Catenuloplanes niger: one gene and its partner. Each later gene encodes a partner of the first gene's protein in a complex. Links are inferred from orthologs where the notes say so. Each region holds a gene or a part of one and is shown on either strand. Other genes may lie near its edges.

Region 1 (5,896 bases):
GTCCAGCACGCGCTCGAAGCCGAGGTGCCGGGCGACCCGCCGCTCCAGCTCGGCCACCTTGTCCGCGTCGCCGTCGAACAGGTCGAGCTGGTCCGCGGCGGTGCCGACCGGGCCCTTGATGCCGCGCAGCGGGTAGCGGCGGATCAGGTCGTCGATCCGCTCGTACGCGATCAGCAGCTCCTCGGCCGCGGACGCGAACCGCTTGCCGAGCGTGGTGGCCTGCGCCGCCACGTTGTGCGACCGGCCGGTCATCACCAGGTCGGAGTGCTCGATCGCGAGCCGGGACAGGCGGGCCAGCGTCGCGACCACGCGATCGCGGATCAGCACCAGCGACGCGCGGATCTGCAGCTGCTCGACGTTCTCCGTGAGGTCGCGCGAGGTCATGCCCTTGTGCACGTGCTCGTGCCCGGCGAGCGCGCTGAACTCCTCGATCCGGGCCTTGACGTCGTGCCGGGTGATCCGCTCCCGGGCCGCGATCGACTCCAGGTTGACCCGGTCGAGCACGGCCTCGTAGGACTCGATCACGCCTTCGGGCAGCGCGATCCCGAGGTCACGCTGCGCGCGGAGCACGGCGACCCAGAGCCGCCGCTCCATGCGGATCTTCTCTTCCGGTGACCAGATCGCGAGCAGCTCGGTCGAGGCGTACCGCCCGGCGAGAACGTTCGGGATGCGCGGGCGCTCGGGGGTGTCGGGGAGGGAAGTCACGGCCGAAGTGTCTCACGTTCGCCCTGCGTCTCCGCCCGGCCGCCCGTCCGACAAGATCCATGGGTCGCTATTTCAAGATCAAAATCCCTCGCCGGTACGGTGCTGAGCGCACTCGTTCCGAAACGGTTGGCGCGCGTGGCCGTGAACTAATTCACCGTTCGACGATCGCGACCACGCCGAGCCCACCGGCCGCGCAGATGGAGATCAGCCCGCGGCCCGCCGGGCGCGCGCTCAGCAGCTTGGCGAGCGTGGCGACGATCCGGCCACCGGTCGCCGCGAACGGATGCCCGGCCGCCAGCGACGAACCGTTCACGTTCAGCCGGCTCCGGTCGATCGCGCCGAGCGGCGCCTCCAGGCCGAGCCGCTCCTTGCAGAACTCCGGCGACTCCCAGGCCTTCAGCGTGGCGAGCACCTGGGACGCGAACGCCTCGTGGATCTCGTAGTAGTCGAAGTCCCGCAGCGTGAGCCCGTTGCGGGCGAGCAGCCGCGGCACCGCGTAGGCCGGCGCCATCAGCAGTCCCTCGTCGCCGTGCACGAAGTCCACGCCCGCGGTCTGGCTGTCGCCAAGATAGGCCAGAACGGGAAGATTGTGCGCTGCCGCCCACTCCTCGGATGCGAGCAGCACCGTCGACGCGCCGTCGGTCAGCGGCGACGAGTTGCCCGCGGTCATCGTCGGGTGCGCGCCCGCGGTGCCGAAGACCGGCTTGAGCCGGGCCAGCTTCTCCGCCGACGTGTCCGCCCGCAGGTTCTGGTCGCGGTGCAGCCCCAGATAGGGCGTGACCAGATCGTCGAAGAACCCTCGCTCGTACGCCGCGGCCAGGTTCTGATGCGAGCGCAGCGCGAGCTCGTCCTGATCCTCCCGGCTGATCTCCCAGGTCTCCGCGGTGCGCGCCGCGTGCTCGCCCATGGACAGTCCGGTCCGCGGTTCCGCGTTGCGCGGCATCTCCGGCTTGAACGGCTGCACCGGGCGCAGCTTCGTGGCGGCCCGGAGCCGGGCGCCGAGCGTGCGCGCGGTGTTCAGCTCCAGCAGCGCGCGACGGAAGTCCTCGTTCAGCGCGAGCGGCGCGTCCGACGTGGTGTCCACGCCACCGGCCACCCCGACCTCGATCTGCCCGAGCGCGATCTTGTTGGCGACCAGGATCGCCGCCTCCAGCCCGGTGCCGCAGGCCTGCTGCACGTCGTACGCCGGGGTGCGCGGGTCCAGCTGGGAGCCGAGCACCACCTCGCGGGTCAGGTTGAAGTCGCGGGAGTGCTTGAGCACGGCACCGGCGACGACCTCGCCGAGCACCTCGCCGGCCAGGCCGAACCGGGCGACCAGCCCGTCCAGCGCGGCGGTCAGCATGTCCTGGTTGGATGCCTGCGCGTACCGCCCGTTCGACCGGGCGAACGGAATGCGGTTGCCACCCAGGATCGCGACCCGGCGGATGCTCTGCTGCACGACTCTCCCTCCCGACTTACTGATGGGTAGGCTACGCCTATGGTGGACCGGTACGCGACCTTCGCCAACTCCGCCGCGGGCAAGGCGCTCGTCAAGCGCCTCGGCCTGCCGGCGCCGACCACGCTGCGCCGCTACTCCCCCGGAGATCCGCTGGTCACCGGCCCGGTGCTGGTCGACGCGGCACCCGGCGGCCGGCTCGCCCCGGCGATCCGCAAGATCCTCGACGAGGCCGGCGTCGTGCTGCGCGACCCGGTCGCGGCCGCGGTGGAGGCCGGCGCGTCCGAGACGCCCGGCCGGCTCGCCGCACTGATCTTCGACGCCACCGGCGTCACCTCCTCGGACCGGCTGCGCACGCTCTACGACTTCTTCCACGCCCACGCCCGCACGCTGCTGCCGTCCGGCCGGGTGATCGTGCTCGGCACCGCGCCGGAGGACTGCGCCGCCCCGCGCGAGGCGATCGCGCAGCGCGCGCTGGAGGGCCTGGTGCGCAGCATCGGCAAGGAGTTCGGCCGGGGCAGCACCGCCCAGCTGGTCTACGCCGCACCGGACGCGCCGCTGGAGTCCACCCTGCGCTTCCTGCTCTCCGGCCGCTCCGCGTACGTCTCCGGCCAGGTCATCCGCATCGGACCGGCGGTGACCGCCGCACCGACCGAGCCCGCCGCTCCAGCCGAGCCCGCTGCTCAAGACAGGCCCGCCGCTCAGGACGCGCCCGCCGCTCAGGACGGGTCGCCGGTGGACTGGGAGCGGCCGCTGGCCGGCCGGGTCGCGCTGGTCACCGGCGCGGCGCGGGGCATCGGCGCGGCCATCGCCCGGGTGCTGGCCCGGGACGGCGCCCGGGTGATCGCGCTGGACGTGCCGGCCGCCGGTGAGCCGCTGGCCGCGCTGGCCAACGAGATCCGCGGCGAGGCGCTGCAGCTCGACGTGACGGCCGCGGACGCGCCGGATCGGCTGGCCGGCTACCTCCGTGACCGGCACGGCCGGGTCGACGTGGTGGTGCACAACGCGGGCATCACCCGGGACCGCACGCTCGGCCGGATGACCGCGGAGCAGTGGGACTCCGTGATCGACGTGAACCTGTCCAGCCAGGAACGGATCAACGACGCGATCCTGGAGCTGCTCCCGGCCGGCGGCCGGCTGATCCAGGTCTCCTCGATGAACGGCATCGCCGGCAACCGCGGCCAGGCGAACTACGCCGCGTCCAAGGCCGGCGTGATCGGGCTGGTGCAGGTGCTGGCGCCGACGCTGGCCGCGCGCGGCGTGACGGTCAACGCGGTCGCGCCCGGCTTCATCGAGACGCCGATGACCGCGAGGATGCCGGTCCCGTTGCGCGAGGCGAGCCGCCGGCTGAACAGTCTCAGCCAGGGCGGCCTGCCGGTCGACGTGGCCGAGACGATCGCCTGGTTCGCGTCGCCCGGGTCGTCCGGCGTGACCGGCAACGTGGTGCGGGTCTGCGGTCAGAGCCTGATCGGCGCCTGATGTCGGTCTACCTGCGCGCCGCCCTCGGCCTGCTGCCGCTCGGTTCCCGCCCGGACCGGCTGCCGTCCCGGACGCTGACGCGCTCCGGCGTCGCCGTGGACCGCGCGCACCTCGCACGGTACGACCGGGTCTGCGGCTTCCGGCTGGACGACGCGCTTCCCCTGACGTACCCCCATGTGCTGGCCTTCGACCTGGCCATGGAGCTGATGACGGATCGCGCGTTCCCGTTCCCGGCGGTCGGGCTGCTGCACGTGACGAACCGGATCGAGGTGCTGCGGCCGCTGACCGCGGACGACCGCCTCGACCTCTCGGTTCGCGCGGTCGACCTGCGTGATCATCCGCGCGGCCGGCAGTTCGACGTCGAGACCACGGTGACGGTCGACGGCGAGACCGCCTGGCGTTCCCGCGCCGCCTACCTGCGCCGCGGCCCGGGCCGGGGCGAGCATCCCGCGGGCGGCCCGGAACTGCCGGCCCCGTCCGCCCGGTGGCGGCTGACGCCGTCGATCGGCCCGGAGTACGCGGCCGTCTCCGGCGACCACAACCCGATCCACACGTCGTGGCTCGGCGCGCGTGCGTTCGGCTTCCCGGGCCCGATCGCGCACGGCATGTGGACCCTCGCCCGGTGCCTGTCCGCCGTGGCGGGCCGGCTGCCGGCGACCGGCGTGGTCACGACCGAGTTCCGCCGTCCGGTGCCGCTCTCCGCGACCGTCGCGTTCGGCACCGACCTGCGCGCCTTCGCCGTGACCGCGCCCCGGTCCGGCAAACCCTTCCTGACCGGCACCGTCGCCGCCCGATCCAGCTGATCGGGGCGTCCCCCGCGCCGCGGGACGGCACGGGGGACGGCGGAGGTGACGGCTCAGGCTCCGGCGAGCGCGTCCGCCGCGACCGGGTCGCAGTCACGGAGGAACTGGGCGCAGCGCGCCGCCTCGTCCGACTCGCCGATCGCGTCGGCGGCCCGGGCGAGCTCGTGCAGGCAGCCGAGGAAGCCACGGTTCGGCTCGTGCGACCACGGCACCGGGCCGTGGCCCTTCCAGCCGTTGCGGCGCAGCGCGTCCAGGCCCCGGTGGTACCCGGTGCGCGCGTACGCGTACCCGGCGACGGTCTGGCCGTTGTCGATCGCCCGCTTGGCGAGCGCGGCCCAGGCCGCGCTGTTCGTCGGGAAGCGGGCCGCCACCTGCGCGTAGGCCTCGTCGTTGTCGGCCGCGGCCAGCGCGGCCGCCGCCTCGTCGTCGCCGGGCAGCAGCGTGGCCGGCGGCTGTGGCATCAGATTCTGCATGCGTCCATCTAACCCCGACCGGCACGGCGGCCCGGCGCACCGGGCCTGGCTGAACGGCTGAGTGTTTCGTCACGCGAGCGGCGCGAACCTCCACGCGCTCGGCCGGTGTCCGCGGAACGTCCGGTCGACTACAAACAGAGGTCCGGAGCCTCCCCAGGACCCGGAAGTCGAGAGCCCGGCGGCCGTCCGCCGGGCTCTCTTCGTTGCGCGGATGCGACAAACTTGAGCACGTGCCGACTCCTCCGCCGCGTGACGTCCTCGATTTCCACGACCACACCGAGTCGGAGGTGGAGACGCGCGCCGAGCTCGACCGCCACCTCGCCACCGGAACGCTCGCCCACCTTGCGGTGCTCGGGCTCGCGCTGGACGAGGACCCACCGGATCTCTCCGGCGTGGAGCTGACCCGCACGCTGTTCCTGGGCTGCCGGTTCGCGTCCGCCGACGTGGCCGCGGACCTGATCCGGCGCGGCGCGTCCGTGGTGCCGGCGCTGCGCGAGCTGCCCTACCCGACGCATCCGGCCCGGCTCTACACGGCCGAGGAGATCTGCGCCGGGTTCCCGGAGCACGGCTTCGACGGCATGTACGACACCGTGGTCTACCGGCACTTCCGGGCGAACGGTGGCGCGGTGCCCGAGGTCCGGGAGGCGCTCGCCCAGCGCCTGCACGACCACGGCATCGACAACGCGCTCGCGTACGCCATGCACGACTGGCTCGCCGCGAACGGCCCGGCCTCGGTGGTCGGCGTGATGGGCGGTCACGCGGTCGCGCGCGGCTCGGCCCCCTACCGCCTGGCCGCCACGCTCGGCCGGGAACTGGCCCGGCGCGACCGGCTGGTCGTCACCGGCGGCGGTCCCGGCGTGATGGAGGCCGCGAACCTCGGCGCCTACCTCGCCACCCGCCCCGAGGCGGACCTGACCGAGGCGATCGACACGCTGGCCACCGCGCCGGACTTCATGGATCACGGCCCGTTCACCGAGGCCGCGCTCGCGGTCCGGGAGAAG
Region 2 (6,045 bases), 1.9 Mb from region 1 along the record:
GCGACGCTCGACGCGCTGGCCGACGATCCGCTGCTGGCCCGCGGGCACCGGCTGCCCGCGGCCCGGGCGCATCTGCTGGAGATGGCCGGTGCCCGCGCGGAGGCGATCGCCGCCTATCGCACGGCGGCGGCGCGGACGGCCAGCGTGCCGGAGCGCAACTACCTCACGCTGCGTGCTGCCAGGCTCGCCGAATGAACTATAAGGATCATTTACCGTTCCTTTAGCCCGCCGCTGAAGACGCCGCTGACACGATCATCCGGTCCTCGGATACCCGGTTGTGCGGAATGGGAGTGGTGCGCGGTGAAGCTTCGAGTCGTCGCTACGGTACTGGCGATCGCGGGGGCGGGTACCGCCGCCGCGATCCTGCCGATGACCATGGCCTCGGCGGCCGAGTGCGCCAGCCCGTACAGCGCGTCCGCGGTGTACTGGGGCGGTAACACGGCGTCGTTCGGCGGCCACAACTGGCGGGCCAAGTGGTGGACGCAGGGTGAGCAGCCGAGCGCGGCCGGCACGGGGGTGTGGGAGGACCAGGGGGCGTGCGGCTCCGGTTCCGGCTCGGGCGGTTCGGGCGGCTCCGGTTCCGGCTCCGGTGGTGGGGCGACGACGGCCTGTAACCACCCGGCGTGGCAGGCCGGTAAGTCCTATGTGACCGGAAATATCGTGAAGTACACGGACGGTAAGTACTACATAGCCGAGCACGACAACCCGGGGTACGACCCGATCATCAGCACCTGGTTCTGGGAGCCGTACGCCTGCACCGGTGGCGGCACGCAGCCGACCCCGCCGGCGCCGACCGGTGGCACCAACCCGTCCGGGTTCGTGGTCTCCGAGGCCCAGTTCAACCAGATGTTCCCGGCGCGGAACCAGTTCTACACGTACGCCGGCCTGGTCCAGGCGCTCTCCGCGTACCCCGCGTTCGCCGGCACCGGCAGCGACACCGTGCGCAAGCAGGAGGCCGCAGCGTTCCTCGCCAACATCAACCACGAGACCGGCGGGCTGGTGCACATCGTCGAGCAGAACACGGCGAACTACCCGCACTACTGCGACCCCGCCCAGCCGTACGGGTGCCCGGCCGGCCAGGCCGCGTACTACGGTCGCGGGCCGATCCAGCTGAGCTGGAACTTCAACTACAAGGCCGCGGGTGACGCGCTCGGCATCGACCTGCTGCGCAACCCGAACCTGGTGCAGAACGACGCGGCCGTCGCCTGGAAGACCGGCATCTGGTACTGGATGACGCAGACCGGCCCCGGCACGGTGACCGGCCACAACGCGATGGTGAACGGGCGCGGCTTCGGCGAGTCGATCCGCAGCATCAACGGCGCGATCGAGTGCAACGGGGGCAACCCGGCCCAGGTGCAGAGCCGGGTCGCGGCGTACCAGAAGTTCGCCGGCATCCTCGGCGTGACACCGGGCGCGAACCTCAGCTGCTGACCTCCGTCGTAGACAAGGCCGGTGCCGCCCGTCGCGGCACCGGCCTCTCTGTTCCGTGTTGCCCCGGGTACGGCGTGAGCGCGTCCCTTGCCTGTCAGACGATCAGGCGGCGCCGGTCTTACGCCGATTCCTTCCGCAAAGTCAGCCGTAGCCCGATCGTGCCGTACCGCTCGATCCGGATGTCCGTGAATTCGCCCTTCCGTGCCCGGTCGGTCAACTGCTCCGGCGCATGCGCCCGGTGACGCAGCCGGCCCAGCGTCACGTCGTCCGGATGCAGCACACCGGCCAGCACCGCCTCGAACCGCGCCGGATCCCGCCCCTGCTTCCGCACCCGGTCGGTGAGCTCCGCGCGCCCGTCAACCGTGATCGCGTAGCTGCTCCGCTCCGGTCCGGCCGCCGCCCGTCCCGGTCCGTCCGGTCGCCGCGATCAGCCCGTGCTTCTCCAGGGCCCCGATCATGGTGTAGAGCGACCCCCACTTGATCGCCAGGTCGCGCTCCCTGTTGGTGCGCTTCAAAGCGGTGGCGAGCTGGTAGGGATGCATGGACGTGCCCGGCGCGAGCATTACCAGCACCCCAGGCTCCAGCAGATTTCTCACCGGCCTCCGCCGCGCCACCGCTTCACCTCGCGTCCGGATACTCGCCCACGCGTATATGGCGCTGGTCAAGGCCACTCGGCCGACCGGGCGAGCCGCGAACAGAACGTGGGGCTCGTACTACCCTCGGTGGTCTAGATCTCCACGACAGCACTGGGGCGAGGTGACTCCCTTGGCGCGGCCCAGAGGACCGGGGGACAGCGGCGGTACGCCACCGACCAACAGTGACGGTGACGGTACGACTCCGCGTCATCGATCCAGCAGTACATCCGCGGGAAGCGTTGCCGACGGCCAGCGGATCGCGGCGGAGGAGGCGCACGCCGGACGTGCGCCCGGATCGCGGACCGGAACCGGCTGGCCGGACGGAGCCGGTGGCACCGCCGGCTCGGGCACCGCGGGCTCGGGCACCGATGGCGCCGGCACCGGGTGGCCGGAAGGTGACGGGCGTGGCGAGCCGGCGGACGGCGCCGACAGCGACCCTGTCGGTGAGCAGGACTCGTCCGGAGACCGAGACAATCTCCTCACACAGCCGACCGGTGAGGAGGGCGGCGAGCCGTCGGGCCGGCCGACCCGGATCAACCCGAGGGACGACTACCCGACCCGCCGATCCCTGGAGATGGAAAACTCGGCGGCCGCTCGGCTCGCCGCGGAAGGCTATCGGGTCGAACAGAACCCGTCCCCTCAGGATGTCGCTCAAGCCCGGCAGAACGCCGGTGATGCGGGGCTACCGCAGAAGAGGCCGGACTATCTGATCGAGGGCCGGGTGTTCGACGCATACTCGCCGACCGCTTCGGACAAGGCGGTGCACTACCTCGCCGACGAGGTGCAGGCCAAGATCGTGAAGGGCCAGACGCAGCGGGTGGTGGTCAACCTGGAGGATTGGCGTGGAGACGTGGACGCATTGCGGAGGCACTTCCACGACTCGCCGGTGCCGAACCTCAAGGAACTGAAGATCATCACGCCGGAGGGCGGCATCATCCAGGTTGTTCCCGAGTAATCCAGTCCTGAGAGGAGAGCGCCCAGACATGGGAATCGAGTATCGGCTGACCCTGGCCGGAGCCGTCCCCGCCGACGAGGTGGCGATGAGGGCGATGCCGGATGTGGCGGACCGGCCGGCCGGCAGTCCGACATTGCTGTCGGCGGATCTGTACGACAGCCACGGCTTCTTCCTCACCATCGTGCCGAGGCAGCGCGGTTCGGTGGCCGCAGAGGCCGACGACGGCATGTGGACGTGGGACCTCGCGGAGAACGTCATGGTCAGCTTCGACATGGATAAGTTCGACGAGGTTGAGCAGAGTGAGCGTGCGCTCGCCGCCATGCTGGTCGTGGTGGGCCGGGTGCTGGCCGGTGGGGACGAGGACGCCGCGTTGACGCTGAACGGTGACGTGCTGCTGCTGACCCGGCTCGGCGGTGTCCAGGCGAAACACCGCCGTGCAGTGTGGTGGGAGCACCACGCGGCCCTCGGCGACATCATCCAGGGCTGAGTCGCGCCCTACTCGAAGCGCTCGCCCCGTTCCGCCTTACGGAGGAGCAGGGGTGGGGGAGTGAAGCGGGGGCCGTAGCGGTCGGCGAGCTGGTGGGCGCGGGTGATGAAGCCGGGGAGGCCGCCGGGGTACTGATTGATGTACTGGAGGACGCCGCCGGTCCAGCCGGGGTAGCCGATGCCGAGGATGGAGCCGATGTTGGCGTCGGCGACGGAGGTGAGGACGCCCTCGTCGAGGCAGCGGACGGACTCGACGGCCTCGATGAAGAGCAGGCGTTCCCGCAGGTCCTCGAACGGGATCGCGGACTCGCGCTTCGCGAAGCGGGCCAGGCCGGGCCAGAGGCGGGTGCGGGTGCCGTCCTCGTAGTCGTAGAAGCCGGCGCCGCCGGAGCGGCCGGTGCGGCCGGCGTCGACGAGGTGGTCGATGACGGCGTCGGCCGGGTGCGGGGTCCAGGCGTCGCCGGCCGCGGCCGCGGTCTCCTTGCGGATCTTCTGCGGGAGCGTGAGGGTGAGCTCGTCCATCAGCTGGAGCACCGGCGCGGGGTAGCCGGCCTGGCTGCTGGCCTGCTCGATGGACGGCGCGGGCACACCCTCGGCGAGCATGGCGACGCCCTCGTTGGTGAACGTGCCGATCACCCGGCTGGTGAAGAACCCGCGGCTGTCGTTGACCACGATCGGCGTCTTGCGCAGCCGCCGGACGACCGCGAGCGCGCGGCGCAGCGTCTCGTCGCTGGTGCGCTCGCCGCGGATCACCTCGACCAGCGGCATCCGGTCGACCGGGGAGAAGAAGTGCAGCCCGCCGAAGCCGGCCTGACGGCGCACGCCCTCGGCCAGCATCGTGATCGGCAGCGTCGACGTGTTGGAGCAGAGCAGCGCGTCCGGCGCGACCAGGTCCTCGATCTCGGCGAAGACCTTGTGCTTGAGCGCCGGGTCCTCGAACACCGCCTCGATCACCAGGTCCACGCCGGCCAGCGCGGCCGGGTCGTCGGCCGGGGAGATGCGGGCGAGCAACTCGGTGCCGGCCGCCTCGGTCAGCCGGCCCCGGGAGACGGCCTTCGCCACCAGGCGCTGGGAGTAGCCGAGACCGCGGGTGGCGGCCGCCAGGGAGACGTCCTTGAGCACCACGTCGAGTCCGGCCTTGGCGCAGACGTACGCGATCGCGGCGCCCATCATGCCGGCGCCGAGCACTCCGACCCGGTGGAACGGCGGGACGTCGCCGATGTCGCGCGCGTTCGCCGCGTTCAGGTCGAAGAAGAACGCTCCGATCATGTTCTTCGCGATCTGGCCGGTGACCAGCTCCACGAAGTACCGATTCTCGATCGTGAACGCGGTGTCGATGTCGACCTGGGCGCCCTCGACCGCGGCCGCGAGGATGTTGCGCGGTGCGGGGTACGGCGCGTTCTTCAGCTCCTTGCGCAGGTTGGCCGGGAACGCGGGCAGCATCGCGGCCAGCGCGGGCGTGGCCGGCGTACCCCCGGGGATGCGGTAGCCCTTGACGTCCCACGGCTGGGCCGCGCCGGGATTCGCCCGGATCCACTCGCGTGCGGCGGGCAGCAGACCGTCGGCGGACGGGACGAGCGCGGAGATCAGGCCGAGGTCGCGGGCCGCGGCGGCGCGGTGCCGCTGACCGCGCAGCAGCACCTGGGTGAGCGCGGTGACCAGGCCGAGCATCCGCACGGTGCGGACCACGCCGCCGGCGCCGGGCAGCAGGCCGAGCGTCACCTCGGGGAAGCCGACCTCGAGCTTCGGGTCGTCGACCGCGATCCGGTGGTGGCAGGCGAGCGCCAGCTCCAGGCCGCCGCCGAGCGCGGACCCGTTGAGCGCGGCGACGACCGGCCGGCCGAGCGTCTCCAGCCGGCGGAACTGCGCCTTCACGGTCGCGGCGCGCGCGAACGACTCGGCGCCCTGATCCGGCCCGGGCGTGCGGAGCGAGTCGAGGTCGCCGCCGGCGAAGAACGACTTCTTCGCGGACACGAAGACCACGCCGGTGATCGAGTCGCGCTCCGCCTCCAGCCGGGTGACGGTCTCCTCCATGCTGCGCACGTAGGCGGCGGTCATGGTGTTGGCGGCGCGGGTCGGGTCGTCCAGCGTGAGCACGACGATGCCGTCGTCCTCGCGGTCCCAGCGGATCATTCTCAACCTCCGTCAGAGACGCTCGACGATCGTGGCGATGCCCATGCCGCCGCCGATGCAGAGCGTGGCCAGGCCGTATCGCCCGCCGCGCCGCTCCAGCTCGTCGACGAGCGTGCCGAGGATCATCGCGCCGGTCGCACCGAGCGGGTGGCCCATGGCGATCGCCCCGCCGTTGACGTTGACGATCTCCGGGTCGAGCTTCATGTCGTCGATGTAGTGCAGGACCACGGCGGCGAACGCTTCGTTGATCTCGACCAGGTCGAGGTCGTCGACGGTCAGGCCGGCCCGGTCGAGCGCCTTGCGGGACGCCGGCGCGGGGCCGGTCAGCATGATGGTCGGGTCGGCGCCGCTGAGCGCGGCGGAGACGATGCGCGCCCGCGGGGCCATGCCGGCCGCCTCGCCCGC

The links.
Region 2: the proteins of J2S44_RS19865 (region 1) and J2S44_RS28415 are in contact, whole or in part, in a solved structure (PDB 8BNU), measured with the Escherichia coli proteins. The link is inferred for Catenuloplanes niger from one-to-one orthologs.

Annotation. Positions count from the first base shown.
Region 1 is NZ_JAVDYC010000001.1:4,493,826-4,499,721, reverse strand. The notes cover bases 1-2,818. They hold J2S44_RS19865 (acetyl-CoA C-acetyltransferase), read right to left. Parts: upstream 2,144-2,818; coding sequence 857-2,143; downstream 1-856. Other genes in these bases: J2S44_RS19860 (3-oxoacyl-ACP reductase), read left to right, coding at 2,183-2,818; purB (adenylosuccinate lyase), read right to left, coding at 1-669. In the rest of the region: more of J2S44_RS19860, read left to right, coding at 2,819-3,619; J2S44_RS19855 (MaoC family dehydratase), read left to right, coding at 3,619-4,422; J2S44_RS19850 (DUF3151 domain-containing protein), read right to left, coding at 4,476-4,895; J2S44_RS19845 (LOG family protein), read left to right, coding at 5,126-5,896.
Region 2 is NZ_JAVDYC010000001.1:6,386,230-6,392,274, forward strand. The notes cover bases 3,079-6,045. They hold J2S44_RS28415 (3-hydroxyacyl-CoA dehydrogenase NAD-binding domain-containing protein), read right to left. Parts: upstream 5,641-6,045; coding sequence 3,517-5,640; downstream 3,079-3,516. Other genes in these bases: J2S44_RS28410 (SitI3 family protein), read left to right, coding at 3,079-3,508; J2S44_RS28420 (acetyl-CoA C-acetyltransferase), read right to left, coding at 5,653-6,045. Also shown: J2S44_RS28385 (RNA polymerase sigma factor), read left to right, coding at 1-195; J2S44_RS28390 (glycoside hydrolase family 19 protein), read left to right, coding at 301-1,431; J2S44_RS28395 (hypothetical protein), read right to left, coding at 1,550-1,762; J2S44_RS28400 (hypothetical protein), read right to left, coding at 1,788-2,027; J2S44_RS42980 (CdiA C-terminal domain-containing protein), read left to right, coding at 2,197-3,021; more of J2S44_RS28410, read left to right, coding at 3,050-3,078. UniProt on the Escherichia coli protein: Catalyzes the formation of a hydroxyacyl-CoA by addition of water on enoyl-CoA. Also exhibits 3-hydroxyacyl-CoA epimerase and 3-hydroxyacyl-CoA dehydrogenase activities.